DNA from 2 places in the Halomonas sp. 141 genome. Region 2 is predicted to be linked to the other one. Evidence: riboswitches for the same ligand, from Rfam matches in the RefSeq annotation. Region 2 holds a riboswitch; the other holds the start of a gene.
The links. A riboswitch is a leader RNA that binds a small molecule or an ion and turns the genes downstream of it on or off. The one in region 2 is predicted to bind thiamine pyrophosphate.
Positions count from the first base shown of each region.

Region 1 (15,711 bases), on a different contig from region 2:
CGTTTGCGCTTCGTGCTCCTCGCCATCGTGGTGTACCGTATCGGTGCCCACATTCCCGTTCCCGGTATCAATCCTGACCAGCTTGCTGCCTTGTTCAGGGAGCAACAGGGCACCATCCTGGGCATGTTCAACATGTTCTCGGGTGGCGCCCTGGAGCGCATGAGCGTCCTCGCCCTGGGCATCATGCCCTATATTTCGGCGTCGATTATCATGCAGCTGATGACTGCAGTCTCCCCTCATCTTGAACAGCTCAAGAAAGAGGGCGAGGCTGGCCGCCGCAAGATTAGCCAGTACACCCGCTACGGCACGGTGCTACTGGCTTTTGTCCAGGCTACCGGCATGTCCGTGGGTCTGGCTAGCCAAGGCATCGCTTACAGCGCTGACTTCAGCTTCTATTTCACCGCCATCATCACGTTTGTGTCGGGTGCGGTGTTTATGATGTGGCTAGGTGAGCAGATCACCGAGAAGGGCATCGGCAACGGTATTTCGCTGCTGATCTTCGCGGGGATCGTCGCTGGGCTGCCCAGTGCCGTGGGGCAAGCCTTCGAGCTTGCTCGTAACGAAGGGGCCTGGAATGTTCTTCCGCTGTTAGCGCTGTCCGTGCTAGGTATTGCCACCGTGGCATTCGTGGTGTTCATCGAGCGTGGCCAACGCCGCCTCAAGGTGAACTACCCACGTCGCCAAGTGGGCAACAAGATGTATGCAGGTCAAAGCAGCTACTTGCCGTTGAAGGTGAACATGGCGGGCGTCATTCCCGCGATCTTTGCCTCCAGTATTCTACTCTTCCCGGCCTCTATCGGTCAGTGGGTAGGCGCTGGCGAAGGCATGGAGTGGTTGCAGCGTGCCTCGCAGGCGTTAGGCCCTGGCCAACCGCTTTACATCTTGCTTTTCGCTGCGGCAGTGGTATTCTTCTGCTTCTTTTACACAGCGCTGGTCTTCAACCCCAAGGATGTGGCTGACAATCTCAAAAAGTCAGGCGCTTTCCTGCCGGGCATTCGCCCCGGCGAGCAGACCGCTCGCTATATCGACAAAGTGATGACTCGTCTCACTCTGTTCGGTGCCTTGTATATCACTGCGGTTTCCCTGATGCCCCAGTTCCTGATCGTAGCATGGAACGTTCCGTTCTTCTTTGGCGGTACGTCGCTGCTGATCGTGGTAGTGGTCATCATGGACTTCATGGCCCAGGTGCAGTCGCATCTCATGTCGCATCAATATGACTCAGTGATGAAGAAGTCCAACCTGAAAGGCTACGGTAGCGGCGGCATCATGCGCTGAGGCGCCCCTAACGAATTGGCGCGCCGCGAGCCGTTTTTGGAGAAAGAACGATGAAAGTTCGAGCTTCCGTAAAGAAGATGTGCCGTAACTGCAAGATCATTCGTCGCAATGGCGCTGTACGCGTCATCTGTGTCGAGCCGCGGCACAAACAGCGTCAGGGCTAAACCTGGGCTGTTTTAAGCGGGTGCAGGCATACCCCTTGCCTTCGGGCTCCTAAAGGGGTATGCTGTTGCGCCTTTTGTAGATGAATAAACGAGCAAGCCGCTCAAATTTCGGAGTAAGCTGATGGCCCGTATTGCAGGCGTCAATATCCCGGACAACAAGCATGCGGCGATCTCGCTGACCTATATCTTCGGGATTGGCCGTACTCGCGCTCAACACATCTGTGTTGCTGCCGGTATCGCGCCGACTACCAAGATCGTAGACCTGTCTGGCGACGAGCTGGATACCCTGCGTTCTGAAGTTGGTAAGTACACCGTAGAAGGCGACCTTCGTCGTGATGTCACGCTTAACATCAAGCGTCTCATGGACTTAGGCTGCTACCGTGGTCTGCGTCATCGTCGTAGTCTTCCGCTGCGTGGTCAGCGGACCAAGACTAACGCGCGTACCCGTAAGGGCCCGCGTAAGCCGATCCGCAAATAACACGCAGGCTCTTTAATCGAGAGCTGACGTTAAGACAGGAATAGACATCAACATGGCTAACCCGCGTAGTAACCGTAAAAAGGTTAAAAAGCAGGTAGTGGACGCCGTCGCGCACATCCATGCCTCTTTTAACAACACGATCGTGACGATCACAGACCGCCAGGGCAATGCTCTTTCTTGGGCAACAGCCGGTGGTTCGGGTTTTCGTGGTTCTCGCAAGAGCACCCCGTTCGCTGCGCAAGTTGCAAGCGAACGTGCAGCAACTGCTGCAGCCGAGTATGGTGTGAAAAACGTAGACGTGCTGGTCAAGGGCCCCGGTCCCGGCCGTGAATCCGCCGTGCGCGCACTGAACGCCGCCGGCTTCCGCGTGCAAAGCATCGTAGACGCGACGCCCATCCCCCATAATGGCTGCCGTCCGCCGAAGAAACGCCGCGTTTAAGGAGACAGATTCATGGCTCGTTATATTGGACCGAAGTGCAAACTGTCTCGTCGTGAAGGCACCGATCTCTTCCTGAAGAGTGGCGTGACTCCCTTCGAGAAAAAGTGTAAATCCGAGCAGATCCCGGGCGTACACGGCCAGCGTCGTCAGCGTCTTTCCGACTACGGCTTGCAGCTTCGCGAGAAGCAGAAAGTACGCCGTATGTACGGCGTACTCGAAAAGCAGTTCCGCAACTACTATAAAGAAGCCGCTCGCCTGAAAGGTGCGACCGGTGAAGTACTGTTGCAACTGCTTGAATCCCGACTGGATAACGTCGTCTACCGCATGGGCTTCGGCTCGACTCGCTCTGAAGCGCGTCAGCTGGTCAGCCACAAGGCGATTTCCGTCAACGGCCGCACCGTTAACGTTGCTTCCTACCAAGTGAAGCCGGGTGACGTGGTAGCTGTTCGTGAAAAGGCGAAGAACCAGGCTCGTATCCAAAGCGCGTTGAGCATTGCTGCCAACCGTGGCGATATCACCTGGATCGAAATCGACGCCAAGAAGATGGAAGGCACTTTCAAGGCTCTGCCTGAACGCGGTGACCTGACTGCCGACATCAACGAAAACCTGATCGTCGAGCTGTACTCCAAGTAAGCAGTCTGTTTGTTACTTCTGCTTCTTGAGGCCTGGGCGGGATAGCAAAGCTAACCGCCCAGATGCTCTTGAGTATTGTGCTTTAGAGTACTCAGTATCCGTTTGGCAGCCTGAAAGGTGTTCATATGCAGCGTTCAGTGACAGAGTTTCTTCGCCCCCGCGACATCAAGGTCGAAGAGATCAGCGCACATCATGCCAAAATCGTTCTCGAACCGTTCGAGCGCGGCTTTGGTCACACCCTGGGGAATGCACTTCGTCGCATTCTGCTTTCATCCATGCCCGGCGCTGCCGTGGTAGAGGCTGAAATCGCCGGTGTAGAGCACGAATACAGTGCGCTCGAAGGGGTGCAGGAAGATGTCATCGAAATCCTCCTGAACTTGAAAGATGTTGCGATCAAGATGCACAGCCGCGATGAGGCGGTGCTCTCGCTGAACAAGCAGGGCCCAGCCGTCGTCACCGCTGGCGACATTGCGCTTGATCATAGCGTCGAAATCGTCAACCCGGACCACGTCATTGCACACGTCAATGAAGGTGCCGAGCTGAAAATTCAGCTTAAGGTAGCGCTGGGTCGTGGTTACGAACCGGCTGACGCTCGTGGCTCTGATGAAGAGACCCGTGCTATTGGCCGCCTGCAGCTGGATGCCACCTTCAGCCCTGTTCGCCGTGTTTCCTACTCGGTCGAAGCCGCTCGTGTCGAGCAGCGTACCGACCTCGATAAGCTGATTATCGACCTGGAAACCGACGGTACACTGGATCCGGAAGAGGCTATCCGTCGCAGTGCGACCATTCTGCAAGAGCAGCTGGCCGCCTTCGTCGACCTGGAAGCTGACAAAGAGCAGGAAGTCGAAGAGGAAGAGGATCACGTTGATCCGATCCTATTGCGCCCCGTAGACGATCTCGAGTTGACCGTTCGCAGCGCCAACTGTCTGAAAGCCGAGAATATCTACTACATCGGTGATCTGATCCAGCGCACGGAAGTGGAGCTGTTGAAGACCCCGAACCTCGGTAAGAAGTCCTTGAATGAAATCAAGGATGTATTGGCAGCGCGCGGCTTGTCCCTCGGTATGCGGCTGGAAAATTGGCCACCCGCTAGCCTGAAGGACGACAAGGCCTCCGCGTAAGCGTCGACTTGAGTCCCAGTTTGGTAAGGAATCACAACCATGCGTCATCGTAAGAGTGGTCGTCATCTGAATCGTACCAGCTCGCACCGTCAGGCCATGTTCAAGAACATGTCTGTCTCGCTGGTCGAACATGAAGTCATCAAGACAACCCTGCCCAAGGCCAAGGAACTGCGTCGCGTTATCGAGCCGCTGATCACCCTGGCAAAGCAGGATAGCGTTGCAAACCGCCGTCTGGCGTTTGCTCGTACGCGCTCCAAAGAAGCCGTCGGCAAACTGTTCAACGAGCTGGGTCCGCGTTACGCCGAGCGTCCGGGTGGTTACATCCGTATTCTCAAGTGCGGTTTCCGCACCGGCGACAACGCCCCCATGGCCTACGTTGAACTGGTAGACCGCCCGGTAGCCCAGGAAGAAGCCGCTGCAGAGTAAGCGTAGCGCCCCTTCCAAGGCACAATGAAAACCGCCCCTCACCGGGCGGTTTTTTTGTGTCCATGTTTTTATGTCTACGGGATATGAACAGATTGCCTGTCGGGCCGGGATTAATCTATATATAAGCCCTCGGGCACATCCATTTGTCGGCAGGCCATGCTAGTCTTATTCGGCTGAGCATGGCCATTCAAGGGCGGTGCTAGGTCATCAGTAAGTGTGTGCCAGGGTAGCAGGCGCGAGTGACGTTTAGCAGTGATGTACATTCATCAAGGGGCAGGTATGTCAGCAGAGGCAAGGTATTCACGGACAGCGGCAACGGTATGGCTGTTGATGCTCGGTCTACTGGTGATCGGCAGTATCACCAAAGCGCAGGCCAACCCACGCTATGCGGGCATCGTCGTCGATCTGGAACATGGTGAAGTCCTCTATTCTGAGAACGCCGACGAAGCGCGCTACCCCGCCTCACTGACCAAGATGATGACCATGTACCTCACCTTCGAAGCGCTGGAGAGAGGGGACTTGCGGCTCGATCAGGCGCTGCCGGTGTCGGCTCAGGCGGCGGCCATGCCCGCCAGCAAGCTGTGGTTGTCAGCCGGCAGCACCATCAGCGTGGACACCGCCATGCGCGCCCTGGCGGTACGCTCTGCCAACGACGTGGCCGTAGTGGTGGCCGAGGCTCTGGGGGGCAGTGAGCAGCGCTTTGCCCACCTGATGACGGAAAGAGCCCGTGAGCTGGGCATGAGCAGGACGACTTTCCGCAATGCCTCGGGGTTGCCGGATGACCAGCAGGTCACCACAGCGCGGGATATGCTGACCCTGTCGGTGCGTGTGATACAGGACTTTCCCCAGTACTACCACTACTTTGGGCTGCAGGAGTTCACCCATCGTGGCACTCGCCACACTAGCCACAACCGCCTGGTACGTGACTATCCCGGCGCCGACGGCCTGAAGACCGGTTTCATCCGTGCCTCCGGGTTCAATGTCGCGACCACTGCCGTACATAACGGCCGACGCATGGTGGCGGTGGTGATGGGCGGTTTCACCGCCGCCTCCAGGGATACGCACATGGCCAGCCTGCTGGATCGCAGTTTCGAGCGCGCAGCGCTACGCGACCACCAGACCTGGATTGCCAACACCAGCTTCTCGCAGGAGTACATGGGCTTTGGGGGCTCACAGCAGGCGATCTCGCCTCCTCCCGAGCCCCCATCGCGGCCGATGATGGCGCATATCGACACCAGCGCCCCGGTCACGGCGGCGGCCGTGGAGGCCCAGTGGTCACAAACCATGGCGCCTACACCTTCTCCGCAGGGTGACCCGCTGCTGGCCTTGATCGAGCAGGAGCGTGGCTTTGCCTCGATGGGATCGGCACCGGCCTCCGGAGGCGGTAACTGGGGCATCCAGGTGGGTGCCTTCAGTCAGGCCCATCAGGCGGAACAGCTGGCCCAACAGGCTGCCCAGCGGCTGCCCAGTGAGGTGGGGGGGCAGGTCGCCATCGATACGCTGGAGGGGCGCTCGACGGTGTTCCGAGCACGCGTCGTGGCGCTGGACGAAATGCGTGCCCGTCAGGCCTGTCAGTCACTGCAGGCCCAGGGCATGGACTGCATGGTGGTGAACGCCAGCCTTTGACGCCACCCGGCACGCCAACGCCCCGCCAGTGCAGCATTGGCGGGGCGTTTTGTTTTATGCGACCACAGGAGGAACGCCATGACATCTTCCCTGAAAGGCATTCTCTGCATGTGTGCAGGCGTACTGTTTCTGGCCTTGGGAGACGCGGTATCGAAATGGTTGGGTGAGGTACACTCGCCGCTGCAAATCATTTTTTTCAGAACGCTGGTGTCGCTACCGCTGATCGCCCTGCTGGCCCATTTTGGTGGTGGGCTGCGCAAATTGCGTACGCGTCGCCCGGGCGTGCACCTGCTGCGCGGGCTCATTTATACCGCCACCATGGTGTGCTTCGTCTGGGGGTTGACCCTGCTGCCGCTGGCGGAAGCCACGGCGATTGCCTTTGTGGCCCCGCTGTTCGTGACGCTGCTGTCGGTGCCGTTACTGGGTGAGCGTATCGACCCGCCAGTGCTGGCCGCTTCGCTGCTTGGCTTTGTCGGGGTGCTGATCGTGGTGCGGCCAGGCGGTGATGCCTTTCAACTGGGGGCCATGGTGGTGCTGGGCGCGGCGGTGTTCTACGCGCTGATGATGGTCACCGCGCGGCGCTATGGCGCCAACGAGCACCTGTGGGCCATGGTGTTCTACATGACGGCCGTGCCGCTGGTACTGACGGGCCTCAGCCTGCCCTGGGTATGGCAAACGCCCCATCCCTGGCACTGGCTGGGCTTTGCCGCCTCCGGGGTGCTAGGGGTGGGGGCCACGGCGTTCATCACCCTGGCCTTTCGCCATGCGCCCGCCGCCATTGCGGCGCCCTTCGATTACACCGCCATGCTGTGGGCCGTGCTGCTGGGGTGGTGGTTCTGGGGAGAACTGCCGGACGTCTGGGTCTGGGTAGGCAGCGCGCTGATCATGTGCAGCGGTCTGGCCATTGCCTATCACGACCGTCGCACCACCCTGAAACGTCGCCCCACGGCCTGACATGCACCGGGAATTGACCCAGGTCAGCAAACCGGCCGACGGGCCGCAACCGGCGAGGTGCGCTGACTATAATGCCGCCCGTTCAAACAACGGTGACGGTTATGCAAGCTCCCGAACTTCTCTCGCCTGCGGGCACGTTTCACAACATGCGCTACGCGTTTGCCTACGGGGCCGATGCGGTCTACGCCGGGCAGCCGCGCTACTCGCTACGGGTGCGCAATAACGACTTCAAGGTGGCGACGCTGCACCGGGGCATCGAGTATGCCCATGCCAGAGGCAAGCAGTTCTACGTGGCCTCCAACATCGCTGCGCACAACAGCAAGCTCACGACCTATCTGCGGGATATGGAGCCGGTGATCGAGGCTGGGCCGGACGCTCTGATCATGTCCGACCCCGGGCTGATCATGATGATCCGTGAGCGCTGGCCGGAACAAGTCATCCACCTGTCGGTGCAGGCCAACGTGGTGAACTGGGCCGCGGTCAAGTTCTGGCAGCGGCAGGGGATCCAGCGCATCATTCTTTCTCGGGAGCTGTCGCTGGAAGAGGTGGCCGAGATCCGCACCGAATGCCCGGATATCGAGATCGAGACGTTCGTTCACGGCGCGCTGTGCATCGCATATTCAGGGCGCTGCCTGCTCTCGGGGTACGTCAATCGCCGTGACCCGAACCAGGGCACCTGCACCAACGCCTGCCGCTGGCAATACAAGACGCTGGATGCCACCCGGGATGCCACCGGCGACCTGATACCCGTGGCGGCAGACACCGAGCGGGCCGCGTTGATCGAAGACGTCTCCCAGCCGGGCAAGCGGATGCCCATCTACGAAGACGAGCACGGCACTTACCTGTTCAACTCCAAAGACCTGCGCGCCGTGCAGCACGTGGCACGCTTGGCGCGTATGGGTGTGGCGTCACTGAAGATCGAAGGACGTACCAAGTCCCACTACTACGTGGCGCGTACTGCGCAGGTGTATCGTCAGGCCATTGACGATGCCGTGGCAGGCCGCCCCTTCGACATGGGCTTGATGGATCAGTTGGAAAACCTGGCCAACCGAGGCTATACCGAGGGCTTTTACCGCCGCCATGTGCACGATGAGTTTCAGAACTACGAGCGCGGCCACTCCGTTGGCGTGCACCAGCAGTTCGTGGGCGACATCATCGGCGTCGATGCCACGGGCAGCCTGCTGGACGTCGAGGTCAAGAATCGCTTCGAAGTGGGCGATTCCATGGAGCTGATGCTGCCCTCTGGCAATCGTCGTTTCGTGCTGAAGCAGATGGAGAACGGGCGCGGCGAGTATCAGACTGCCGCACCCGGCTCAGGGCATCGTGTCCGCATAGCGCTACCTGGCGCGCCCATCGGCCCGGAGCAGTGGGAGTTTGCACTGTTGATGCGGGATCTTTCTACCGCTCCCTCCCGCACCTCCGCCCAGGCCAGCCATCTGGGCGTGGCCGTCAGTTGAACGCGTAGACATCCATCGCCAGCACGCCGTGCTCGACGCTATGGTGCAGCCGCTGGCCCTGACCCCCGGCTCCCATGGCGACCAGTAACGGTTGGAAGTGCTCCGGCGTGGGATGGTTGCGCTGGGCATGGGGAGCCGTTTGCCATGTCAGCAGCGCCTCCCGCGCGTCTTTTTCCAGTTGGGTGTGTGCCCAATCGGCAAAGGCATCCACCCAGCCTGGTGCCTGGCTGCCCTGGGGCAGTAGCGCATGCAGGTTATGGGTCAGGCTGCCGGAGCCCACGACCAGAATACCTTCGCTGCGCAGGTGGGCAAGCCGCTGGCCCAACTCCATCAGCGCCGCGTTGCTCCAGCGGCTGGGAAGCGACAACGACACGACCGGTAGCCTGGCCTCGGGGTACATCAGGGAAAGTGGCACCCAAGCGCCGTGGTCCATGCCGCGCTCCACGAGTCTGGCACCGAGCGTTTTGCCCAGCGTTGCGGCCAGGGCTGGGTCCCCCGGTGCCGGGTACTGCACGGCGAACAACGCTGCCGGAAAACCGCCAAAATCGTGGAGGGTCTCGGGGTGAGCGCTCTGACTGATGAGCAGCTCCGGCGTTTCCCAATGGGCAGAGACCACGACGATGGCCTTGGGGCGAAGCGTCTGGCCCAGCTCACGCAGGAACTGGTGAGCGGGCGTGGGGGTCAGCGCCAGCATGGGCGAGCCGTGAGAGATAAACAGGCTAGGTAACATAAGGCACCTCGATGTGCGGCCTGCCAGCGTAGGCGCGCCAGCAGGCCAGTGGCTCACGCGAAGCGGCGTGCAACGACCAGGCTGCCGCTGCCAAGGCCGGCTTGCACGACCAGTGCAATGGCCCAGAATACCGGGAATTCCCAGCCGCCGCCCGGGTTGGAGAAGAGCCAGCCGTTACCGATATGTACCCAGGCGGCTCCCAGCAAAACCGGTACCAGGGCAAGGCTGACCCAGCGGGTATAGATACCCAGCAGCAAGGCCAAGCCTCCGCCGACTTCCGCCGCAATGGTCAGGTAGGCCAGAAAGCCTGGCAGGCCCAGCGACTCAAAATAGCCGACCGTTCCAGGCAGGGTGAACACGAATACTTTCAACAGCCCGTGGGCCAGGGTCATGATGCCCAGGCTGATGCGCAGCAGGGCAGTGGCATGCAGGTGTGATGCTTGGGTTGTCAGTGTCGTCGTCATGGTGTTCTCTCCTGCTTCCGTCAGGTGCAGCCGCCGGGTGGTGCGCTGTATCAGCCGCGCGCCCAGCGATTCCTCGAGCGCCATGACCCGGCGCGATAGCAAGGTGCGCGAGAGGTCCAGGGCCTCCGCCGCCCGCGTGTAACTGCCCAGCTCGGCCACCTTGACGAAGGCTGCCAGTTGGTCGAACTGGGTCATGACCTGAAGAACGCCTGGGCCGCCTGACGGGGGTCAGGATGGCCGCAAATGGCCGAGATCACCGCGAGCCCGTGGGCACCGGCGGCTTTCACCTGGGCGGCGTGCTCGGCTTTCAAGCCGCCGATGGCCACGCTGGGCAGCGGGCAGGCACTGGCCAGTTGGGCCAGCCCGGTAAAACCGATGGGCTGCGCGTGGTCCTGCTTGCTCCCGGTGGCAAACACGGGCCCCAGCCCCACGTAATCCAGCAGCGCCACGGGGGCACGCTGCAACTGCTCCAGGGTATTGATGGAGAGCCCGATGATCGCCTGCTTGCCCAGTACCTGGCGGGCCTGCATCACGTCCGTATCGCTCTGGCCAACGTGCAAGCCGTCGGCACCGCTGGCGTGCGCCACGTTCAGCCGGTCATTGATGATCAGCGGCACTCCGCTACCTGCCAGCACTTCCTTGAGACGCTTGGCCTGGGCAATCATGGCTTCGTCGCTGGCCTGCTTGTCGCGTAGCTGGACCAGCGTGACGCCTCCTGCCACGGCGGCTTCCACGGTACGTTCCAGGCCCGTGGAGGCGCATAGCTGAGCATCCGTGACCAGATAGAGCGTAAGATCAACCGACATGTAGGGTCTCCGAGTGAGGTAGTGCAGGCAGGTCATCTGCCGTGAGCGAGTACAGGGTATCCAGCAGCGTCACATAGAAACTGCCTGGCCCTTCGGCCTGCTGCCCGGCGTGACTGCCTGCCAGATTGAAGTAGGTCAGGGCGCCGAGCGTGGCGGCCAGCGGGGCGTGACGGTTGGCCGCCACGAAACCGGCGACCAGCGCGCTGAGCCCGCAGCCCAGGGTGGTTACCCGTGGCATCAGCGGGTGGCCGCCAGTCAAACGATACAGCGACTGGCCATCGGTGACGATATCGGTGGCCCCGGTCATGGCGACGACACACTGATACCGACGCGCCAGGGTGATGGCCGCCTGGGTGGCATCGTCGGTGCTGACCGTGGCATCCACGCCCCGGCCCTGGTGGGCAAGGCCGCTCAGCGCCATGATTTCCGAAGCATTGGCACGAATCACGCTGGGCTGGTAAGCCAGCAGGGACAGGCAGGTTTGCTGGCGCAGCCGCGTGGCACCCACGGCGACCGGGTCCAGCACCCAGGGCACCGCGTGGGTTTGGGCAGAGTGGGCGGCCAGCTGCATGGCCTCGGCCCAAGGGGCAGAGAGCGTACCGATGTTGATCGAGAGCGCTCCCGCGATGGCGGTAAATTCCGCCACTTCTTCCTGGGCATGCAGCATAGCGGGGGAGGCCCCGGCGGCCAACAGCAGGTTGGCGGTACTGTTCATGGCAACGTAGTTGGTGATGCAGTGTACCAGCGGGGTCTGGTCACGCAGCGCGAGCAGCGTCTCGCGTGGGCTGGGTAGGGTCATGACTTCCTCCCGGCAGGGAGGTGGTGAATGAAAGCACCACGACTCCCTACGCCGGTGCTATCCGGTTCAGGTTCAAAGGGTGCTTCTCAGCCGCATCGCGGCGCCCCTGTCGTAGGCGTACTATCCTCGGCCAGGCGGGAAGTGTAAAGCCAATGGCGCGGAAAGATCAGCGAAACGCGCTGGGTGTGCCGTAGGTCAGCATTTCATCGAGCGTCCACGATAAACCCCCCGTCTTGGGCGAGTGACAGCAGGGGGTGAGCGGCTCACCCAGTACATTGAGATCACGTGACATGCGGCCTCCTCAGGCAGGGACTAGAATTATCGCAGCGCCGCCCTCATACATGGTCCAAGGGGCGGTAACGGCGGATTCGATGGGGTTCGCGTTAACAGCAGCCTAAAGCCTTGTACATGGTATGGGCTTCGTCAAAGTATTTACGTACCAAAGTGCTTACTTGGGTACCAATGGCCAGATACATCACACAGCAACAGGAGAAAGTCATGTCGTTTTCAGGTGAACAGTATCCCGGTGTTGCCCCTGCGGCTCCCCAGACCCAAGGGTTTCGGTTGAATCACACCATGCTGAGGGTCAAGGACCCAGAGCGCGCGCTGGCGTTCTATTCCCGCGTATTTGGCATGCAGGTGCTGCGGCGGCTGGATTTCGAAGAGATGCAGTTCTCGCTCTATTTTCTGGCTAACGTGGAAGCCGACGACCAGGTGCCGGAGGAGCAGAACGCTCGCACCGCCTGGACTTTCAGCCAGAAGGGCCTGCTGGAACTGACCCACAACTGGGGCACCGAAACCGAGCAGGACTTTGCCTACCACGACGGCAATGCCGAGCCCCAGGGGTTTGGCCACATCTGCTTCAGCGTGCCGGACCTGGAGGCCGCCCAGGCCTGGTTCGACGAGCAGGATGTCACCTTCGTGAAGCGTGCCGACCAGGGCAAGATGAAAGACGTCATTTTCGTCAAGGACGCGGACGGCTACTGGATCGAAGTGATTCAGGCGGATCGCATGGCCGCATTGGGCGGCTAATATGGCACATTTGCTGTTCCGGTTGCGCCACGTGACCGATGAAGAGGCCATGGAAGTGCGCCAACTGCTGGATGAACACGGCTTCGACGTGTATGAAACCCAGGCGGGGTTCTTCCGCCTGGGGGTCGATGCCATCTGGCTGCGCAACCCGGCCCAGCGAGATGACGCCGAGGCGCTGCTGGCGCAGTACCAGGTCGAACGCCAGGCCAGCGCGCGAAAGGCCCACCAGGAGGCGGTGGCCCGCAACGAAGCACCGACTTGGGGGAAGCGGTTACGGGAACAGCCGATTCAGATCGCGCTGGTGATGGTCGCTGTCATCCTGATCGCACTGCTGACCCTGCTGCCGTTCATTGGGCTGGCGCGTTAGCCTGGCACACCGCATCCGTCAGGTGCCCGCGCTTCATGTACATCATGACGCCATGTTCACCGGCGCGCAGCGATGGAGTAGCCCCAGGTGGGAAGCGGCACCAGCTGCCCTGCGGGTATTCGTTGCCCGCCTCGTAGAGCGAGCCTTCCAGTACCAGCAGTTCCAGCCCGCCCGGTAGCGCAGGGTAATCGATGGCCACATCGTGCTCCCAGCGTTCCAGACTGACCTTCTCCTGTGCGTAGGTGTGCAGCATTTTGTAGCCGATGCCTGGCCGCCGGTCGGGCTGCCAGGGCAGGCGGTGGGCAGGAATGGCCAGCTGCAGCAGGTCGTTGTCATCGAACTGATGCAGTTTCACCAGAATCAGCGCACCTTCTTCGCCAATATGGGGCGTATGGCCAGTGCCAATGGGATTGCGCAGGTAGCTGCCCGCAGGGTAGCGGCCATGTTCGTCGGCAAACACGCCCTCCAGCACCAGAATCTCTTCACCGCCGCCATGGGTATGGTGGCTGAACTGGCTGTGCGGCGCGTAACGTACCAGGCTGGTGGCGCGGGCGACTTCCTCGCCAATCCGGTCCAGCATCATACGTTCCACGCCTGCACTGGGCGACGCGACCCAGTGATACTGCTCCGGCGTCATACAGGCAAAGTGGCTAAAATCGGCGTTCAGGCGCATGGGCTTGGCTCTTTGCAATGAGTGAGATGAGCAGGGAGAGGGGCTAGTCTCCTTTATCAGCGCTGCAAAACGCAATCTTCCCTCATGCTTGACCTCGTCATTTGCAAACAAACCGCCGCTCGAAAGCGGCGGTTTTTCATTACGGGGTGTCGGTCAGCGCACTGAGAATATGGTGAGCCGTCTCGATACGCGCCTGAATGGGGTAGTTGCGGTTTGCCAGCAGCACCATGGCGATCTGCTCGCTGGGCACGAAGACCACATAGCCGCCGAAGCCATTGGTTGAGCCCGTCTTGTTGTAGTAGGCCGCTTGCCGAGGGGCTTGCGGTGGCGTGAGGCGATGTGCCGGGTTGGGCGCCAAAATCATCTCGAGCGAATTGCCTTCCAGCAGTGTCTCCAGGGTCACCGGGTAGTGATAGTGCTCCCAGCCCAGGCCCTGGGTCATGGGGCCAACGTCGAAGTAGCCTGTGCGTGTCGTTGCCAAGGCGTCATCCAGCCGTTCCGTCGTGCCGCTGGCATTGGCCGGGTCTCGCATGTTCGCCTCCAGAAAGGTCAGCACGTCGGCGGCATTGGCTTTCAGCCCGTAGGCCTGGGCATCCAGCACGCCTGGGTTCACCCGAATGGGCTCATCCTCCTTCGAGTAGCCGTAGGCATAATGTGCCCGTTGCGCGTCGGGCACTTGAAAATGAGTGTGTTCGAGCCCGAGCGGTATGAACAGCGTTTCTTCCATCAGCGTCTCGAAAGGTCTGCCCAAACGTTGCGCGGTGAGATGGCCCAGCAAACCGATGCTCGGATTGGAATACAGACGTTGTGCCCCTGGAGCAGATTCGGGTTGCCATTGGCGGTAGTAATCGATCATTTGCTCTTCTGATGGCACCGAGTCCGGAAACTGCAGCGGAAGCTCGCCTGCCGTGTAGGTGCCCAGTTCCAGCAAGGTGATCTCATCGAAGGCACTGCCTTCAAGGGCTGGCCAGTAGCCGCTGGCGGGGTCAGAGAGGGAAAGGGCACCGCTAGACTGCGCGTAGCCTGTCAAGGCCGCCGTGAAAACCTTGCTGATGGAGCCTAGCTCGAAAAGCGTCTCATCCGTGACCGGCTCCTCCGTCTCCAGGTTTGCAAGCCCATAATTAAAGTAATACGGCTGCCCCTGAATGCTTAGCGCGACGGCCATGCCGGGGATACGATACTGTTCCATCAGCGGGGTGATCGTGCTGTCCAGCAACGCTTGAAGATCGGCCTCGTGAGGCTCTTCGAGCGCCCAGGCTGCCCCGCTGAAAAGTAAGGAGGAGGCCATGAGAAGACAGCGGCGTGCTGAAAACGGCGTGCGCATGCAAAACTCCTGTTGCGATGAGTCATGTCGGTGGAAGGCAGCTCTGGTCGATACAGAAGCCACGGGTGACTAAAATAAAGAGCGCGATGGGTCTCCACAAATGGCAAGATTTTGCATGAGCTATTAGAAAAATTTGGGGGTGGCGCAGTGCGTTCCTATTTGCCGTTGAAGGCTCTGCGGGCCTTTGAGGCATCGGCCAGACATTTGAGCTTCACGCGTGCAGCAGAAGAGCTGCACGTGACACAGGCGGCCGTGAGCCATCAGGTCAAGCGCCTGGAAGGGCTATTGAAGGTGCCGCTATTCACACGTTTGCCCCGAGGGCTAATGCTGACTCAGGAAGGCGAGCTGCTGTTGCCTGTGCTGAAGAATGCGTTCGATCAGATGTCGCATACGTTGGAGCGGTTAGGCGAAAGCCGTCATCGTGAGGTCTTGAACGTGGGTGTGGTGGGTACGTTTGCCGTGGGTTGGCTGCTGCCACGGCTGGCAGACTTTCATGACGCGTATCCGTTCGTCAATTTACGGCTCTCCACCCACAACAATCGTGCCGATCTAGCCGCTGAAGGTCTCGATTTTGCGATTCGCTTTGGCACGGGCGCCTGGCATGGCACGGCGGCTCAGCCACTACTGCCTGCATCGCTTTCGGTGCTGTGTGCTCCGGATATTGCTGCACGGCTCGACACGCCAGCCGATGTGTTGCATGAAACCTGGCTGCGTTCGTATCGTGCCGATGAGTGGGCCGAGTGGTTGTTGGCCGCCGGATTGCCTCGTAGCCTTCCCACGACCCAGAGCATCGTCTTCGACTCTTCCATTGCCATGGTGGAAGCCGCGCTTCAAGGGGTGGGCGTGGCATTGGCGCCACCGTTGATGTTTTCTCGGCAGCTGAGCAGTGGTGCGCTGGTGCAGCCTTTCGACACCACTGTCAGTCTAGGGGGGTACTGGCTGA
Region 1 is NZ_PINZ01000004.1:108,188-123,898, forward strand. It holds gene secY (preprotein translocase subunit SecY) at 1-1,275, shown strand, start outside; gene rpmJ (50S ribosomal protein L36) at 1,326-1,439, shown strand; gene rpsM (30S ribosomal protein S13) at 1,561-1,917, shown strand; gene rpsK (30S ribosomal protein S11) at 1,970-2,356, shown strand; gene rpsD (30S ribosomal protein S4) at 2,369-2,989, shown strand; gene CWI66_RS03560 (DNA-directed RNA polymerase subunit alpha) at 3,115-4,110, shown strand; gene rplQ (50S ribosomal protein L17) at 4,150-4,536, shown strand; gene CWI66_RS03570 (D-alanyl-D-alanine carboxypeptidase family protein) at 4,867-6,162, shown strand; gene CWI66_RS03575 (DMT family transporter) at 6,241-7,116, shown strand; gene trhP (prephenate-dependent tRNA uridine(34) hydroxylase TrhP) at 7,218-8,573, shown strand; gene CWI66_RS03585 (DODA-type extradiol aromatic ring-opening family dioxygenase) at 8,566-9,303, opposite strand; gene CWI66_RS03590 (DoxX family protein) at 9,357-9,767, opposite strand; partial or broken gene CWI66_RS18165 (helix-turn-helix domain-containing protein) at 9,774-9,962, opposite strand; gene thiE (thiamine phosphate synthase) at 9,959-10,573, opposite strand; gene thiM (hydroxyethylthiazole kinase) at 10,563-11,372, opposite strand; TPP riboswitch at 11,399-11,490, opposite strand; gene CWI66_RS18295 (DUF2237 domain-containing protein) at 11,539-11,664, opposite strand; gene gloA (lactoylglutathione lyase) at 11,871-12,404, shown strand; gene CWI66_RS03615 (DUF6164 family protein) at 12,406-12,771, shown strand; gene CWI66_RS03620 (cupin domain-containing protein) at 12,752-13,444, opposite strand; gene ampC (class C beta-lactamase) at 13,584-14,768, opposite strand; gene CWI66_RS03630 (LysR family transcriptional regulator) at 14,916-15,711, shown strand, end outside.
Region 1: another riboswitch for thiamine pyrophosphate. It lies ahead of thiM (hydroxyethylthiazole kinase); the one in region 2 lies ahead of CWI66_RS10305 (sodium:solute symporter).

Region 2 (15,711 bases):
GATCATCCGGGTAGAGATTGAAATCCAATAGCCCCCGCTCACCCACTCGCTGCGCATCGACACCCTCGCCCACCGCCACGATGTGCCCCACCACATCGGCCCCCTGGATACGCGGAAAGCTCAAGGTGGGGGCACCGCCCATGGCGAACGAGGTGACCTCCTCCTTGCCCCTGGTGGGGTAAAGCCCTTCGCGGGCCTTGCGGTCAGTGTTGTTCTTCGCGGTCGCCGTGACGCGCACCAGCACCTGACCGGCCCCAGGCTGCGGCGTGGGCACGTCCTGCCGGTAGTGCAACATGTCCACATCGCCATGACCGGTCAGCAGCATGGCCGACATGCTGGAGGGGATAGAAAAGGAAGTGGTGGAATCATTGGCAGCGTTGGTGACACGTGAGGTTCTGCGGTCCGTATTGGCCATGGGCTGGCTCCTGATCGGTGCATATACCACGACAATAACAAACGCCGGGCCAGGTTCAAGATATCCTGTTGCGACGGGATTCAACAGTGCGGAGGGATCGCTTACATACCACTCCAATCTCTTGCTTTGCCTCGCAGCGTCAACTTTTCGCCAATGGTGATCAGCCCCCAAAAGGTTCAAGCTCATCCCTCATGGGCACCTCCCAGCCCCCGCCAAGGAACGGTATGCTTCATTTCAGCTCTGCCTATCATCGCCGCCTGACCTGGACCTATTTTGGACTGTTCATCGCTATCGGTATGACTGGCGGGCTGCTGGGGCCTGCCCTGCCCCACCTGGCCAGCGCCAGCGGCTCTTCCATGAGCCAGATTGCCGTGCTGTTCACGGCGCGTGCTGTAGGTAACATGAGCGGCGCTTTGGTCACCGGAGCGCTGATGGACCGCTTCAACGGGCATCGCGTGCTGCTCATCATGGGCGTACTCACCGTGGCCGGGTTGGCGCTGGCGCCCTTGAGCCCACTACTCGTGTTGCTGGCGCTGCTGTTCATGCTGCTAGGCTTTTCTGAAGTGTCGCTGAACGCCGGGGGCAATACGCTATTGCTGTGGCTGCACCGAGACGCCGCAGGCCCCAACGTGAGCGCGCTGCACTTCTGCTTCAGCGTTGGCAATATGCTGACCCCGCTGGTGATGGTGGCAGCGCTGTCATTGACCGGCCAGTTTCACTGGACCTTCTGGGTAGTGGGACTTTGCGTCGCGGGCATGCTGTGGCCACTATCACGCTTTGCCAGCCCCACCATGCCCGGGGCGACCTGCGTGGTGAGCGAAACGCCCGCCCCACGCAAGCATCGCGACCCTCTTCTGCTGGGGATTTTTCTGCTGCTGTTCGCCCTCTACGTGGGCATCGAGGTGACCTTTGCTGGCTGGGTGACGGCCTATGGCGCGCTATCAGGAGTGTCCGGCGAGCAGGCCACGCTGCTGGCGACACTGTTCTGGCTGGCGCTCTCGGCAGGACGCTTGCTGGCCATTCCGCTACTGCGCAGGTGCGCGCCCTGGCAAGTACTGGTCGGCTGCCTGGCCATTGGGCTCAGCGCCGCTGGCGGCTGGCATGCAGGGGTGCTTTCATTGGCCCCAGGCGCGCTGCTGTTTGGCCTCTCCGCCTCGGCTTTTTTCCCCACCCTGTTTGCGCTGTGCAACCACACCATGGTGATGCGGGGCCGCACCACCGGCGCCATCTTTACGGCCGCGGGCTGCGGGGCACTGATCATTCCTTCGCTGACGGGTCCACTACTGGACACCGCCGGGCCCGGCGCGTTTCCCGTGCTGCTAGCCTCGCTATGGCTGTTGATTGGCCTTGGGCTTTGTCTGTTGACGCTACGCCTGCGTATCCTGGCTCAGTCTACTGCCGATCCTTAACGCCGTAGGCCGAACGCAGCCCATTTTCGGACAACGTCTAGAACCAGGCTTTACGTTTGAACCACCAGATCAGCACAACGCCAATGCCCAGCATGAACCCCAGTACGAAGAAATAACCATACGGGTAGGCAAGCTCGGGCATGTATTCGAAGTTCATGCCATAAATACCGGCAATAAAGGTCAGCGGCACGAAAATGGCGGTAATGACGGTCAACACACGCATGGTGATATTCAGCTGATGCGATGAAATCGAGATGTAACCATTTATCAAGTCGCCACAAATGTCGTAATACATCTGGGTCAGCGAATGCAGGCGCTCGAAACGCTCTTCCACATCGGTGATGGCATGCAGCGTTTCACTCTCCCAGCGAGGGAGATGTGCGTAGTCATACGCCGTCAGCTCTTGAGTGATGCCCTTGTGATAGTTGAATACCCGACGCATCTTGACCAACCGCGAGCGATACGCAGTAATCCGGCGCATCAATACGTCATTGCCGTTCTCCAACAACTCGTCTTCCAGGTCGCTCAGCTCGGTCTCGAACTCCAGCAGGCTGTCGATATAAAAGCCCGCCGAGGTATACATGACACGCAAGGCAACCTGCTCGGGAGAGCGCGACAGCAGCCGCGCGCCCTGATCGTTGAGTAACCGTTCGATGCTCAGCGCAAGGCCAGGATGCAGCGTGACCAGAAAGCGTTCGCCCACGAAAAAGCACATCGGTTGAGGCACGAAGTTGAGCTGAGCATCGAAGGAGGAAATGCCTCGGTAGATAATCAGCGTATGGTTTTCGAATTCCTCGATCTTGGGAGGATGACGCACCTTGTGGGCATCCTGAATCGCCATGGGGTGGCACGCAAACCCTTCGAGCACCTCACGCTCGCTGGCTTCGCTTTCACCCTGCATGTCCACCCAGATATGCGCGCCCTCCAGGCGTTTCCAGACATCGATCAGCGAAAGGTCGCCTTCGCGCACTTCTCCCTCGGGGGTGGTCATCAGGCATCGAATCATGTGCATTCCTTGACTTCGCTGGCGTTGGTTGACGGCAGCACAGGGCTTGCTAGCCGCGCCTGCGCCTTGCCTGCCCGCTTGGCTTCATACATCGCCACATCGGCTCGCTTCAACAACTCTTGCGGGGTTTCTTCTCCGCCAGGCACATACTCGGCCACGCCGATACTGGTGCTGACCTCGAGCACTATGTCGCCCATGGTCAGCGGATCTTCAATGGTGCGGATCAGCTTCTGCGCCAGCGGTTCGATAGCGTCGCTGTCCATGTTCTCCAGTATCAGCACAAACTCATCCCCCGCCCAACGGGCCACGAAGTCCGTTTCACGCAGCGCAGCTTGCAAGCGTCTGGCGATGTCGCGCAGCAGCTCATCGCCCATGGCATGTCCATACAGGTCATTGATTCGTTTGAACCCATCCAGGTCGAGAAACATGACCGCCAGCGGTACGAGACTCCGCCGAGTACGCGCCATGGCCTCTGGCAAGCGTTCGTCGAGGGCGCGGCGGTTAGGCAGCTCCGTCAAGACATCTTGTCTGGCCTCCTGGTCTCGCAGGCGCGCCAACTGCTGGCGCTCGGTAATGTCGTGGATAAACAGGCTGCGCCGCCATCGCCCACTGAGTTCGTAGCGCTGGTGGCGAATCTCTACCGGCAAGCGCCCACCATCTCGACGCCGGGCTTCCCATTCGATGGGTGAAGGATCGTCCTGCCCGGGCACGCCTACGGGAAACATCAGGTCGGTAATGGGGCGGGCCAACGCCTCCTTGCGCGACCAGCCGAACATGGCTTGTGCGGCGCGATTCCAGTCCAGCACCCGACCACGATCATCGATACTCAGGTAGGCATCGTAAGCCGACTCGATGACCAGGTTGAGCTCGCGGGTACGTCGCTCGATCTGCTGCTCCAGACTACGATGCAGCGCCGCAAGGTCGCGTTTGAAGCTGGCATTGCGCTTCTCTTGCTGAATCAAGCGCTCGCGCAAATGAATTTCACCGGACACCACATCGGCCAGGTCCTGTAGCGCGGTGAACTCCTGGGGGGTTAGTTCGCGGGGCCGGGTATCCATGGCACACAGTGACCCCAACACCAGCCCCTGGGTGGTTTTCAGAGGGATGCCGACGTAGAAGCGGATGCCGTCGGGCTTATCGACGTAAGGATTATTGGCAAAGCGGGGGTCCAGGCGTGCATCGTTGACGACCAACGGCGCTTCCGCCAGCACGGTATAGGCACAAAACGCCACGTCGCGAGGAGTTTCCGAAAGCTCCAGCCCCACCTGAGACTTGAACCACTGTCGGTCGGTATCCACGAGCGTCACCGTGGAAAGTGGTACCCCCAACAGCACGGTGACCAACCGAGTCACTCGGTCGAATACCGGCTCATTGGGGGTGTCCAGTAACGCCAGCTCTTGCAAAGCAGCAATGCGCGACGCTTCATTGGATGGCAACAGGTGGCTCATGGTGGTTACACCCGATATATAGTTAACACTCCTTTGTGTATTTCAAACCCTTTCGACATCATAGCGCGAAACTACACAGTCTGCCTAACGCGTTGATTTTTTTAACACCTTGCCCGAAGGGAGCCACCACGCCACGAGGATACTCACCAGGCTCGAGAGCATCAGCGCCCCCACGAAGGGACCAAGAGTAGGAATACTGCCAGGAAACGTGGCGGCCATGATGCCCGCCATCAAGGAGCCTTGCCCCAGCCAGCCCGGCAATACCGCCCCCACCAGCCCCGCCACGCCACCGCTGATGGCCGCCAGCGGCGACATGCGTTGCCACAGGCCCAGCAGCACTGGCACCACGATGGCCGCACACAGCAAGTCGGCTATCAAAAACAGCCTCAGTACCGATAGCCCTTGCAAGGCGATGAGGATCACCGGCACCATCAGCAGCACCGTGATCCAGCGCGCTGCATGCAACGCTTTTGGTTGATCTCCCGTTGCCCACAGCGAGGCAATGCCGTTTTGCAACGTATCCACGCTGGAAGTCACCAGCGTGACGGCCAGCACCAGAGCCGGGAGTGTGATCCAGACAGGAGCCTCTGCCAACAGGGCAAAAAAGGGCATCGGTGGCTCGCCCAGGCTCACCCCACTGAGTGCCGCCATCATGCCGACACCACCAATCACCATGACCACCAGCACCGTCATGACGGCCCCCAGCCACGCGCCACGGCCAAGACTGGCGCTATCCTGAGCCGCCCAGAGCCGCTGCCAGTAGCCCTGGTGAAACAAATTGGCCGCGGTCACGGCAATGATCAGCGTCAGCGCCACGCTCAGCGACGCCCCGAGGGGGACGTCCGGTAGCGCCGCATCGCTGGGCATGGAAGGCAGGCGCCATAACGTGACGCCCGCCACGGCGCATAACAGTATCAAGAGCAGCCAGGCCTGCCAGCGGTCGGTGGCCAAACTGGCGCGCAGGCCACCGAGCACGGTATAGATGAGGGTCGTCAGCGCCACACCAATGATGACCCAGGCAGGCGGAACGTCTGACAGTAGCGCGGTAATGGCGCCGATGGCCGTCAGCTCAGCTGCCAGAAAGCACCCCATATACGCCACGGAGGCAAGCGTGACATAGTGACGGACCCCCTTGCCATAACACGCTTCGGCAAACTCGGCGATACTGCGCCCGGCGGGTAGCGCACGACGTATTCTGGGGCCATAAAGCCCCAGCACCAGGAAGGGCAGCGCCGAGCCCACGGCATAGCCCAGCAGCGCCACCGGCCCCACGAAGGCGCCAATTTCAGGCGGCGCAAAGAGAATCCAGGCCCCCATTCCCGAGGCCAGAAAAGAGAACCCCAGGGTCGTTGCCGTTTGCGAGTTGCGCGCCGTGACGTAGTCATCCAGCGAGCTTCCCCCAAAACGCGCCCGAAGGCCTAAAAATGCAAAGCAGCACAGCGCTGCGCCCAGCACTGCAGACGTCAGGTACGGCATGTCGCGCTTCCTCCGCCGGTACTATCCGGATCAGGTTCCAGGGTCTGCATGGCGTGCATTCTCAGCCCACGAAGGGCTCCCCTGGCGACAGTGAATGAAGGCGGTATCTTCACTGAAAGGAGCGCCCCGGTAAAGCGCTGCCGTGCGTACTGCGCTCTGGCCTAGGCAGGTTTGGGCACGCGCCCCATCAGGTAGAACTCCGGGTTGGGCGGCGTGCCTGCCAGGGTGACCAGACGATTCGACATGCCAAAGAAGGCGGCCACGGCACCGATGTCCCAGCAATCCTCCAGCGTAAAGCCCACTTCCGCCAGCCGGGTTTGCCATTCGGGCGTCAGCTCGCCCAGCTCGATGGCGCTGTGTAGCGCAAAATCGAGCATGCGCCGATGCCGCTCGCTCAACCCCGCCGCCTGGTGGTTGATGGCAACGTTATCGGCCAACAGAGGGTCTTTGGTGTAAATACGTACCAGCGCGCCATGTGCCACAACGCAGTAAAGGCAGCGATTGCGCGCGCTGGTAGTGACCACAATCATTTCCTTTTCGGCCTTGCTCAGAGTGTCGGACTCCCGCTCCATCAAGGCGTCGTGGTAGGCAAAGAAGGCGCGAAACTCCGCTGGACGGTGGGCCAACATGAGGAACACATTGGGCACGAACCCGGCTTTTTCCTGAACCGCCAATATGGCCGTGCGAATGTCGTCAGGCAGGTCGTCCAGGGTTTCGGGAATTTTAAAACGGCTTAATGACGCAGACATGCTTACCTCTTTTTTGTCGTGTTGATAAACGCCTTGCGCGATACGGGGTCATGGTTAACAAAATGCTAACGGATTAGACTTTCATTACACCTTGAGGCTCGCCATACTCTTATCGACTGTATTTCATAAAAAAGGCAGCGTTGAGCAAACGGCGTCTGTAACAGGGAAACCACCATGTCTTATTCTGAAGCAAGAGAGCACACGCCGGGGCGTTTGCATGCATTGTTCGCCGACCCTTACCGTGCGTTCGAAAACGACACGGATGAACGCCAGCTGCATATCCGTATCATGCTTCATGCCTTATTGGCCCGCCCCATCGCCCGGGGTCAAATTACGCTACGTGTCATTCACGGCTGGGAGAACGGCGGTTTCGAGCCAGCCGACCTGCAACATGCGGACTTCCATCTCAACAGCCTGGCAGATTTTCATGCTGCTGCTGCGCGCTTTACGGCGGCGAATCAGCAAAATGCACCGCTGCCCGCCGATGGCAGCGCCATTCTGGCAGAACCGCTGGCCGACGCCATTGCCGATGCCGAGGCCGAAGGTCTGGTCTTGAACGAAGACATTCGAGAAACACCCGCTCGCTGGCAAGCGTTCGAAGGGGGGTTAGCGCTGTACACGCTGTTCAAGATGTATCACCGCCTGGTGTACGGCGAAGACGACACCTATCGCTGCTCTCAGTGCGAAACTCCCCACGGGCTGCGAGAAATCCATGAGTTCCATCTTGAAGAGGGCGAGTTTGCACTCCTTGCGCCACTCAACGATGAACAGGATGCTCCTTACCTGCTGGTGCTGCATGAAAGCCAACTGGAGCCTATAGAACAGCTCCTGCGCGACAGCCTGCCACTTTTCGAACCCGTCTGATCCCCAGGGGCCCTCTGCCGTGGCAGAGGGCCCCTGATGCGTCAGCGGTTCGCCAAATATCTAGAGCGCAATGGTGCTATTGATGCCGCTGGAGACGTTTTCGGGCTCGAACCAGCGTGCGGTCACCGTTTTGGTTTGCGTCCAGAACGCGATGGCCTGCTTGCCGTTGGGGCCCAAATCCCCCAGTTTGGAAGCCCGAGAGCCGGTGAAGCTGAAATAGGCCACCGGCACCGGAATCGGCACGTTGATACCGATCTGACCAACGTCGATATCGGTTTCGAATCGGCGCGCCACCCAGCCCGAGTTGGTGAAAATCGACGTGCCGTTGCCGTTCGGGTTGGCGTTGATGAAGTCGATGGCATCATCCAGCGTCTCGACCCCCACCACGCATAGCACCGGACCGAATATTTCTTCCCGGTAAATGGTCATCTCCGGCGTGACGTTGGCAAACAGCGTCGGCCCCACGAAGTTGCCCTCCGGATACCCTTCTACTGTGTAGCCTCGGCCATCCACCAGCAGCGTGGCCCCCTCTTTTTCACCGGCGGTGATCAAGCGCTCGACACGCTCCTTGGCCTGAGGAGACACCAGCGGCCCCAGGTCGGCATCCCGCTGGGTACCGGGGCCGACCTTCATGCTACGGGCGCCTGCTTCGATATCGCTCAGCCACTCCTGCGCCTCGCCTACCAGCACCACCACCGAGTTGGCCATACAGCGCTGACCCGCTGCCCCAAAGGCCGACCCCAGCAGGCTGTCGATGGCCTGACTACGGTTGGCATCCGGCATCACCACACAGTGGTTCTTGGCCCCCATCATGGACTGCATACGCTTACCTGCCGCCGCCGCACGGCCATACAGCAGCGATCCCACATGGGTAGAGCCAATGAACGACAGCGCCTTGATGTCCTGATGGTCGGCAATCTGGTTGGCAACTTCGGGCCCGCCATGCACCACGTTGAGCACGCCCGCCGGAATACCCGCCTCATGGGCCAGTTCCACCAGCCGCATGGTCGAGCTGGGGTCCTGCTCGGAAGGCTTCAGAACGAACGTATTGCCCGTGGCAATGGCCAGCGGAAACATGAAGCAAGGCAGCATGATGGGGAAGTTGAACGCCGTGATCCCGGCGCCCACGCCCAGCGGCTGATGCATGGTATACACATCGACCTCATTGGCCGCGTTTTCGGCGAGTTCACCCAGTTGCAGAGACGCAATCGAGCAGGCGTGCTCGACCACTTCCAGCCCGCGGCCTACTTCGCCTTCTGCGTCAGGCAGCGTCTTGCCATGCTCTTCGGTGATCAGCGCGGCGAGTTCCGCGGTATGCTCACGAATCAGGGCCTGAAGTTTCAGCATGATGCGCATGCGCTTGCCCAGCGGCACCTTGCGCCACTCCTTGAACGCGGTTTTGGCACTGGCAATGGCACGCTCTACCTCGTCAGGGGTACAGAAAGGCACCCGGGCCACGACCTGCTGGGTCGCCGGATTGACGACATCGCGCCACTCCTGGCTTTGCGACTCGACCGGCTGGCCATCGATATACATGGGTATCTGGCGAACGGACATACAGACGTTCCTCGTGGTTGTGTTTGTTATGGGGTTGAATAAGGAGCCCCTAGGGTATATCAGCAAGTTGACGTAAACGTCAATTAGCCACTCGATAAAGCTAAATTCACCGCACTGGGGAAATAGCCTTTCCCTCAAGGAAAGAGCCTCGCTATGCTGTCAGGGCGCCTTCTCAACCTGCCTATCGACGATGCATAACGTGGCTTTCCACAAGGAGGTATCCATGCAAGCGTTCAATTGCCAGTGCGGCAACCCGCTGTTCTTCGAGAACACCCATTGTGTTGCCTGTGAGTCGGAAGTCGGCTGGTGCCCGGCCTGCAGCAATATCGTTGCCTTGGCCCCTTTGGAAGGCGGCGGATACCGCTGCACCCACGAAGGCTGCGGCACCCTCTTGATGAAGTGCCATAATTACGCGGTAGAGAACGTATGCAACCGCATGGTGATCATGACCGAAGGCGAAGCCGACACGCTGTGCGACTGCTGCCGCTACAACGATGTGATTCCCGACCTGAACGTAGAGGGTCACCGCGAGCGCTGGGCCGCACTGGAAGCTGCCAAGCGTCGTCTGTTCCACACCCTGGAGATTCTCAAGCTCCCCCACGGAACCCAGGGCGATGATATTCGCGTCCCCTTGAGCTTCTCGTTCATGGCCGACGCCCTCCCTGACAAAGGGCTCTGGCGCTCCACGGCGAATCAGGAGAAGGTCTATACCGGCCATGCCAACGGCCATATCACCATCAACGTCAAGGAAGCCGACGACGTCGAGCGTGAGCGACTGCGGGTGGACATGAACGAGTCCCACCGCACCCTGATCGGTCATTTTCGCCATGAGGTGGGGCATTACTACTGGGACTTGTTGGTCAAGGATCAGGATGAGGCCGCCAGCGTCCGAGTGTTTGGCGACCATAACGCCCCCACCTACGGTGATGCGCTGGAAACCTACTATCAGCAAGGCGCGCCGGCCGACTGGCCAACACGGTTCATTTCTGCCTATGCCGCCATGCACCCGTGGGAGGACTTCGCCGAAACCTTTGCGTTTTATCTGGACATGGTGGCCGTGCTGGACACCGCTCTACACATGGGGATTTCACGGGCCGAATATGACGGCACGCTGGACAGCATGTTAAGAGCGTTTCATCAGGTGGGGATGGTCGTCAATGAGCTCAACCGTGATATGGGGCTACTGGACCTGGCACCGGGGGTACTGCCTCCCCCGGTGCGTGACAAGCTGGCGTACCTTCATGAGTTAGTACACAGCGCCAGCGCTAACGCTCGATCTACTTGATCAATCGTTATCATGATCCCCCAGGTGGCCCTGACTTTGTCGCTGGGTCACCTTGGGCACGTTGTCGCTATTCACGAAGTACGTTGCCCTGAGCGTGTCATGGATCGCGGCAAAGCCAATCTGTAGCTCATCCACGAACGCATGCAACTTGCTGGGGGAGTGAGCCAACGCCTGGATATCGGCATCGACCACATCGGCACGCACCAGCGACACCGTGGCGGCCACCCGGTCCTGCCTGGGCAGTAGCTGTAGCTCATGGCCCAGCGTTTCCAGGCTACAGGCAATCGAGCGCGGCAGGTTCGGGTCCTGCAGCAGATAGCGCAGCACATCGGGGCCCCGCACTCTCAGCCGCACTTCCTGACGGTACATTTGATAGGCCGTCAGCGACTTGAGCACGCTCATCCACTGAAGGTTTTCGAACGGCAATAGCTCTTCGGGGTTCTGGGGCAGCAGGCTCGCGGAACGTACGTCCACAATACGCGTGGTCATGTCGGCCCGCTCCAGATGTCTGCCCAACTGGATGAAGGTACGGGCCGGCCCATGGCTCAAGGTGCCTTCGATCAGGCCAGTCAGCGTCTGGCAGCCGCGAATCACGTTCTTCAGGAAGGCATCGCGACGGCGCGGGCTGACACCGTTTTCCGCATGGTCGGCCACGCTCAAATAGAGCTGGTTGACCTCCTCCCAGATCTCCCTGGGCACCACGTCTCGGGTAGTGCGCAGGTTTTCCCGAGCACTGGCCAGCGCCGAAAGAATCGAACTGCCATTCTGCGCATCGGCACACAAAAAATGCACTACGCTACGCTCGTCAAAGCTGGAATGGCGCTCGTTAAACGCATCCAGAGTACCGGTCATTTCGATCAGTGGCGCCCAGCCCAACGGCAGGTGGCGCGGCAGGTCGAGCATCAGGTGGCTATTGACGCTCAGCAGCCGCGCGGTGTCTTCGGCCCGCTCGATGTAGCGCGCCATCCAGTACAGGTTTTCAGCTACGCGTGACAGCATGGCGTTAGACTCCTTCCTGCTCGGCGGCATCAGCCGCGTTCTCATCGACCTCGACGATCCAGGTATCCTTGCTGCCGCCCCCCTGGGACGAGTTGACCACCAGCGACCCCTCCACCAGTGCCACGCGGGTCAAACCACCCGTGGTGACATGGGTTTCGGGGCCGGAGAGAATGAACGGGCGCAGGTCCACATGACGCGGCTGCGGCAAGCCGTTGGCCAGGGTGGGCGTGGTGGAGAGCGCCAGCGTAGGCTGGGCCATGTAGTTGCGCGGGTTCTCCTTGATCAGGCGGGCAAACTCGTCGCGGGTTTCCCTGGTGGAGCGAGGCCCGATCAGCATGCCGTAGCCCCCGGACTCATTGGCAGGCTTCACCACCAGCTCGTCGAGGTGATCCAGTACGTACTTGCGGTCGTCATCGAACATGCACAGGTAGCTGGGCACGTTGGGCAGCAGCGGCTCCTGATCCAGATAGTAGCGAATCAACTCGGGCACGAAGGCGTAGACCACCTTGTCGTCTGCCACGCCTGCCCCTGGCGCATTGGCCAACGCCACCTTGCCCGCCCGCCAGGCGCGCATCAGCCCAGGCACGCCCAGCATCGAATGCGGATTGAAGGCTTCAGGGTCCAGAAACTCGTCATCCACACGACGATAAATGACATCCACCCGTCGCAGCCCCTCCACCGTACGCATGTAGACCACGTCATCGTCGTCCACCAGCATGTCGCTACCCTGCACCAGCTCGACCCCCATCTGCTGGGCAAGATAGGCGTGTTCGAAATAGGCCGAGTTGTAGATGCCGGGGGTCAATACCACGACCTGAGGGTCATCGCCGGGACGGGGAGACATGGCCGCCAGCATGTCATACAGCTGCGCCACGTAGTCGTCTACTGGCAGGATTTTGCCCGACGCAAACAGCTCAGGTAGCACCCGTTTGGTGACGTTGCGGTTTTCCAGCATGTAGGAGACCCCGGAAGGAATCCGCAGATTATCCTCCAGCACGTAGAGTGTGCCATCGCCGCCGCGTACCAAATCAGAGCCACAAATATGCGCCCAGATACCATGGGGCGGGTTAATGCCCACACACTGCGGGCGAAAATTAGCCGACTGAGCAAGCACTTCCGCAGGCAGCACTTTGTCCTTGACCACTTTCTGATCGTGATAAAGATCGTCGATAAAGAGATTGAGTGCTTGGACGCGCTGTTTTAAACCGGCTTCCGTCTTGCGCCACTCATGGGCCGGTATGATCCGGGGCACAATATCGAATGGCCAGGCGCGGTCGATCATTGCCCCTTCGGAATACACGGTAAACGTAATCCCCATGGTACGAATGGCGATTTCCGCAGCGGTTTTTCTTTCCGCTAACTCTTCGGCGCTAAACCGAGCCAGCATATTACAAAGCTCATCGGCAGAAGCTCTGGGTTTACCTGGCGCTTCTAGCAACTCATCGTAAAAATCACGGCACGCATAGTTGTTCCAATTGACTTGGCTCATGGGCGCTCTCCTGGCGCTGGGGTGGAAGCGGCAACTTCCTTGAACAATAGTGTAGGCCTGCCGCGTGCAATCGACGTATTTATTGAGCTATATAACCACGCAATACTCGTACCACCTTTCCCGATATTTCAACGCTATGGCATCCACGTTTGATAAAACGCGGCCACTTTGTAATGCCGCGATACCTTCCCACCCCCTCACTGAACCAAACTTGTGCCTTGACAAAAAAACTCTCGAAAAAAAGCACCAATTTGGTGCAAGATTTAATTAAAAGCGATGCGATCACAATTTTCCACACTTCTTAAACGCCCTTGGGCATATTGCAGCTGCAAAAAAGTTCAACTCCAACGATACTCTTGGGTAAATGTCTTGTTGCGTCGCAGTTCATCAGTAGCTGCGAGAATTTACGCTTTTATTTGAGGGTGGCTCATGACCATTCGCGTTGCCTTGCATCACCGCACAACCTATCGATTTGACCGCCCCGTCAAACTGTCACCCCATGTCGTCCGCCTGCGCCCGGCCCCCCACTGCCGTACTCATATCGATGCCTACTCGCTGAATATTTCAGGGGATGACCACTTTCTGAATTGGCAGCAAGACCCCTTTGGCAACTTTAATGCGCGTATCGTGTTTCCAGAGCCACGCAAGGAACTCACCATTGCCGTCGAGCTGGTGGCCCCCATGACGGTCATCAACCCTTTCGACTTTTTTCTCGACGATGCCGCGCAAAAAATTCCGTTCCATTATTCCGATGAGCTTCTCAAGGAGCTAGGCCCCTATCTGGAAGTCACCGAAGCAGGGCCGCGCCTAAAAGCATGGCTTGAGGAAGTACCTCGGGAGCCCACCACCAGCGTCGATTTTCTGGTGGCGCTCAACCAGCGTCTGCAACAGGACATCAGCTATCTGGTGCGTATGGAGCCCGGCGTACAAAGCTGTGAAGAAACCCTAACTCTGGCCAGTGGTTCCTGCCGCGACAGCGCCTGGTTACTGGTACAGATCCTACGCCATTTGGGGCTGGCGGCTCGCTTTGTATCCGGCTATCTGATTCAGCTGGCCCCGGACGTCAAAGCGCTGGATGGCCCCAGCGGTACCGAGGTGGACTTTACCGACCTGCATGCCTGGACCGAAGTCTTCCTGCCGGGCGCAGGCTGGGTGGGCCTGGACCCCACCTCCGGCCTGTTCGCTGGTGAAGGGCATATTCCGCTGGCCGCCACCCCCACCACCGGCAGCGCCGCGGCCATTACCGGTTTTTCCGACAAGTGCGAAGTGGAGTTCGATGTCGAGATGCGCGTGGAGCGCATCCATGAAGACCCGCGCGTCACCCGCCCCTACAGCGATCAGCAGTGGCAGGCCATTCTGGCGCTGGGCGACCAGGTGGATGAAGTCCTCCAGCAGCAGGATGTTCGCCTGACCATGGGGGGCGAGCCGACCTTCGTTTCCATCGACGACATGGAGAGCCCCCAGTGGAACACCGAAGCGCTGGGCGAGCACAAGCGTGAGCGCGCCGAGGCGCTGCTGACCCGACTGCAGGAAGCCTACGCGGCCGGTAGCGTCATTCAGCAGCAACAGGGCAAGTGGTACCCTGGCGAACCGCTGCCTCGCTGGGCGCTGGCCTGTTACTGGCGCAAGGATGGCGCGCCCCTGTGGCGCGACCCCAAGTGGCTGGCCAGCACCGAAGGCGCGCCCCACGCCAAGCTCGACAACGCCATGGTAGAGCGCTTCATCCATACGCTGGGCGAACGCCTGGGCGTGGCGCAGCGCCACTGGATTCCCGCCTACGAAGATGCCTACTACTACCTTTGGAAAGAGCAGACCCTACCGGTCAGCGTCGACCCGCGTAATGCCGACCTGAAAGACGATGCCGAACGCCGCCGCCTGGCACGGCTGCTGGAGCAGGACCTGGGCGCCGTCGTGGGCTATGCGCTCCCGTTGCGTCACTCGATTTCCCAGTCTCATCGCTGGGAAAGCGGCCGTTGGCCGCTCAAACGCGATCACCTGTTCCTGGTGCCAGGCGACTCCCCCATGGGCCTGCGTCTGCCGCTGTCGGCGCTCCCCTGGGCCGACCCGGAAGAGCAGCCGCAGCCCCAGTCGCTGTTTGCACCGCGACCTGCGCTGGGCGACATTCACGGGGAAGTGGCGCGCCGCAATGCCGAACAGCATCGCTTCACCAGCGCCGAGCGCCATGGCCAGAGCCTGCATCCCAGCCATAGCCACCCGGAAGGCGAAGCCGTTCAGCAGCAGCCAAGCGCCGCCGACGACCGCGAACACAAGGTGATCCATACCAGCCTGTGCGTCGAGCCTCGTGAGGGCCGCCTGCATGTCTTCCTGCCACCGCTGACTCACCTGGAGCACTACCTCGACCTGTTGAGCAGCATCGAGGAAACCGCCCAGGCGCTGGCTTGCCCAGTCATGATCGAAGGCTACGCGCCGCCCCGGGACCCGCGTCTGTCCAGTTTCCAGATCACCCCGGACCCCGGCGTCATCGAGGTCAACATCATGCCGGCCGACAGCTGGCCAGCGCTGGTCGCCCAGACCGAACGGCTCTACGATGAAGCCCGCCAGGCGCGGCTGGGCACCGAAAAATTCATGGTCGATGGCCGCCATACCGGCACCGGCGGCGGCAACCATGTCACGCTGGGCGGCCTGACACCGGAGGACTCCCCGTTTCTACGTCGGCCGGACCTGCTGGCCAGTCTGGTAACCTACTGGCAGCACCACCCGAGCCTGTCGTATCTGTTTTCCGGGCTGTTCATTGGCCCGACCAGCCAAGCCCCGCGGGTGGATGAAGCCCGCCATGAAGCTCTCTACGAGCTGGAAATCGCCCTGCAACAGATGCCCGAAGGCGAGGTCGTTCAGCCCTGGCTGGTGGACCGACTGCTGCGCCACCTGCTCACCGACCTGACCGGCAACACCCACCGCGCCGAGTTCTGTATCGACAAGCTCTACTCACCGGACAGCGACGGCGGCCGGTTGGGGCTGCTGGAGCTGCGCGGCTTTGAAATGCCTCCCCACGC
Region 2 is NZ_PINZ01000019.1:30,529-46,239, forward strand. It holds gene CWI66_RS10285 (alcohol dehydrogenase catalytic domain-containing protein) at 1-334, opposite strand, end outside; gene CWI66_RS10290 (MFS transporter) at 640-1,824, shown strand; gene CWI66_RS10295 (magnesium transporter CorA family protein) at 1,862-2,830, opposite strand; gene CWI66_RS10300 (diguanylate cyclase domain-containing protein) at 2,827-4,278, opposite strand; gene CWI66_RS10305 (sodium:solute symporter) at 4,363-5,754, opposite strand; TPP riboswitch at 5,744-5,847, opposite strand; gene CWI66_RS10310 (peroxidase-related enzyme) at 5,916-6,503, opposite strand; gene CWI66_RS10315 (hypothetical protein) at 6,678-7,367, shown strand; gene CWI66_RS10320 (CoA-acylating methylmalonate-semialdehyde dehydrogenase) at 7,428-8,924, opposite strand; gene CWI66_RS10325 (zinc-binding metallopeptidase family protein) at 9,148-10,209, shown strand; gene CWI66_RS10330 (alpha-E domain-containing protein) at 10,210-11,208, opposite strand; gene CWI66_RS10335 (circularly permuted type 2 ATP-grasp protein) at 11,213-12,697, opposite strand; gene CWI66_RS10340 (transglutaminase family protein) at 13,127-15,711, shown strand, end outside.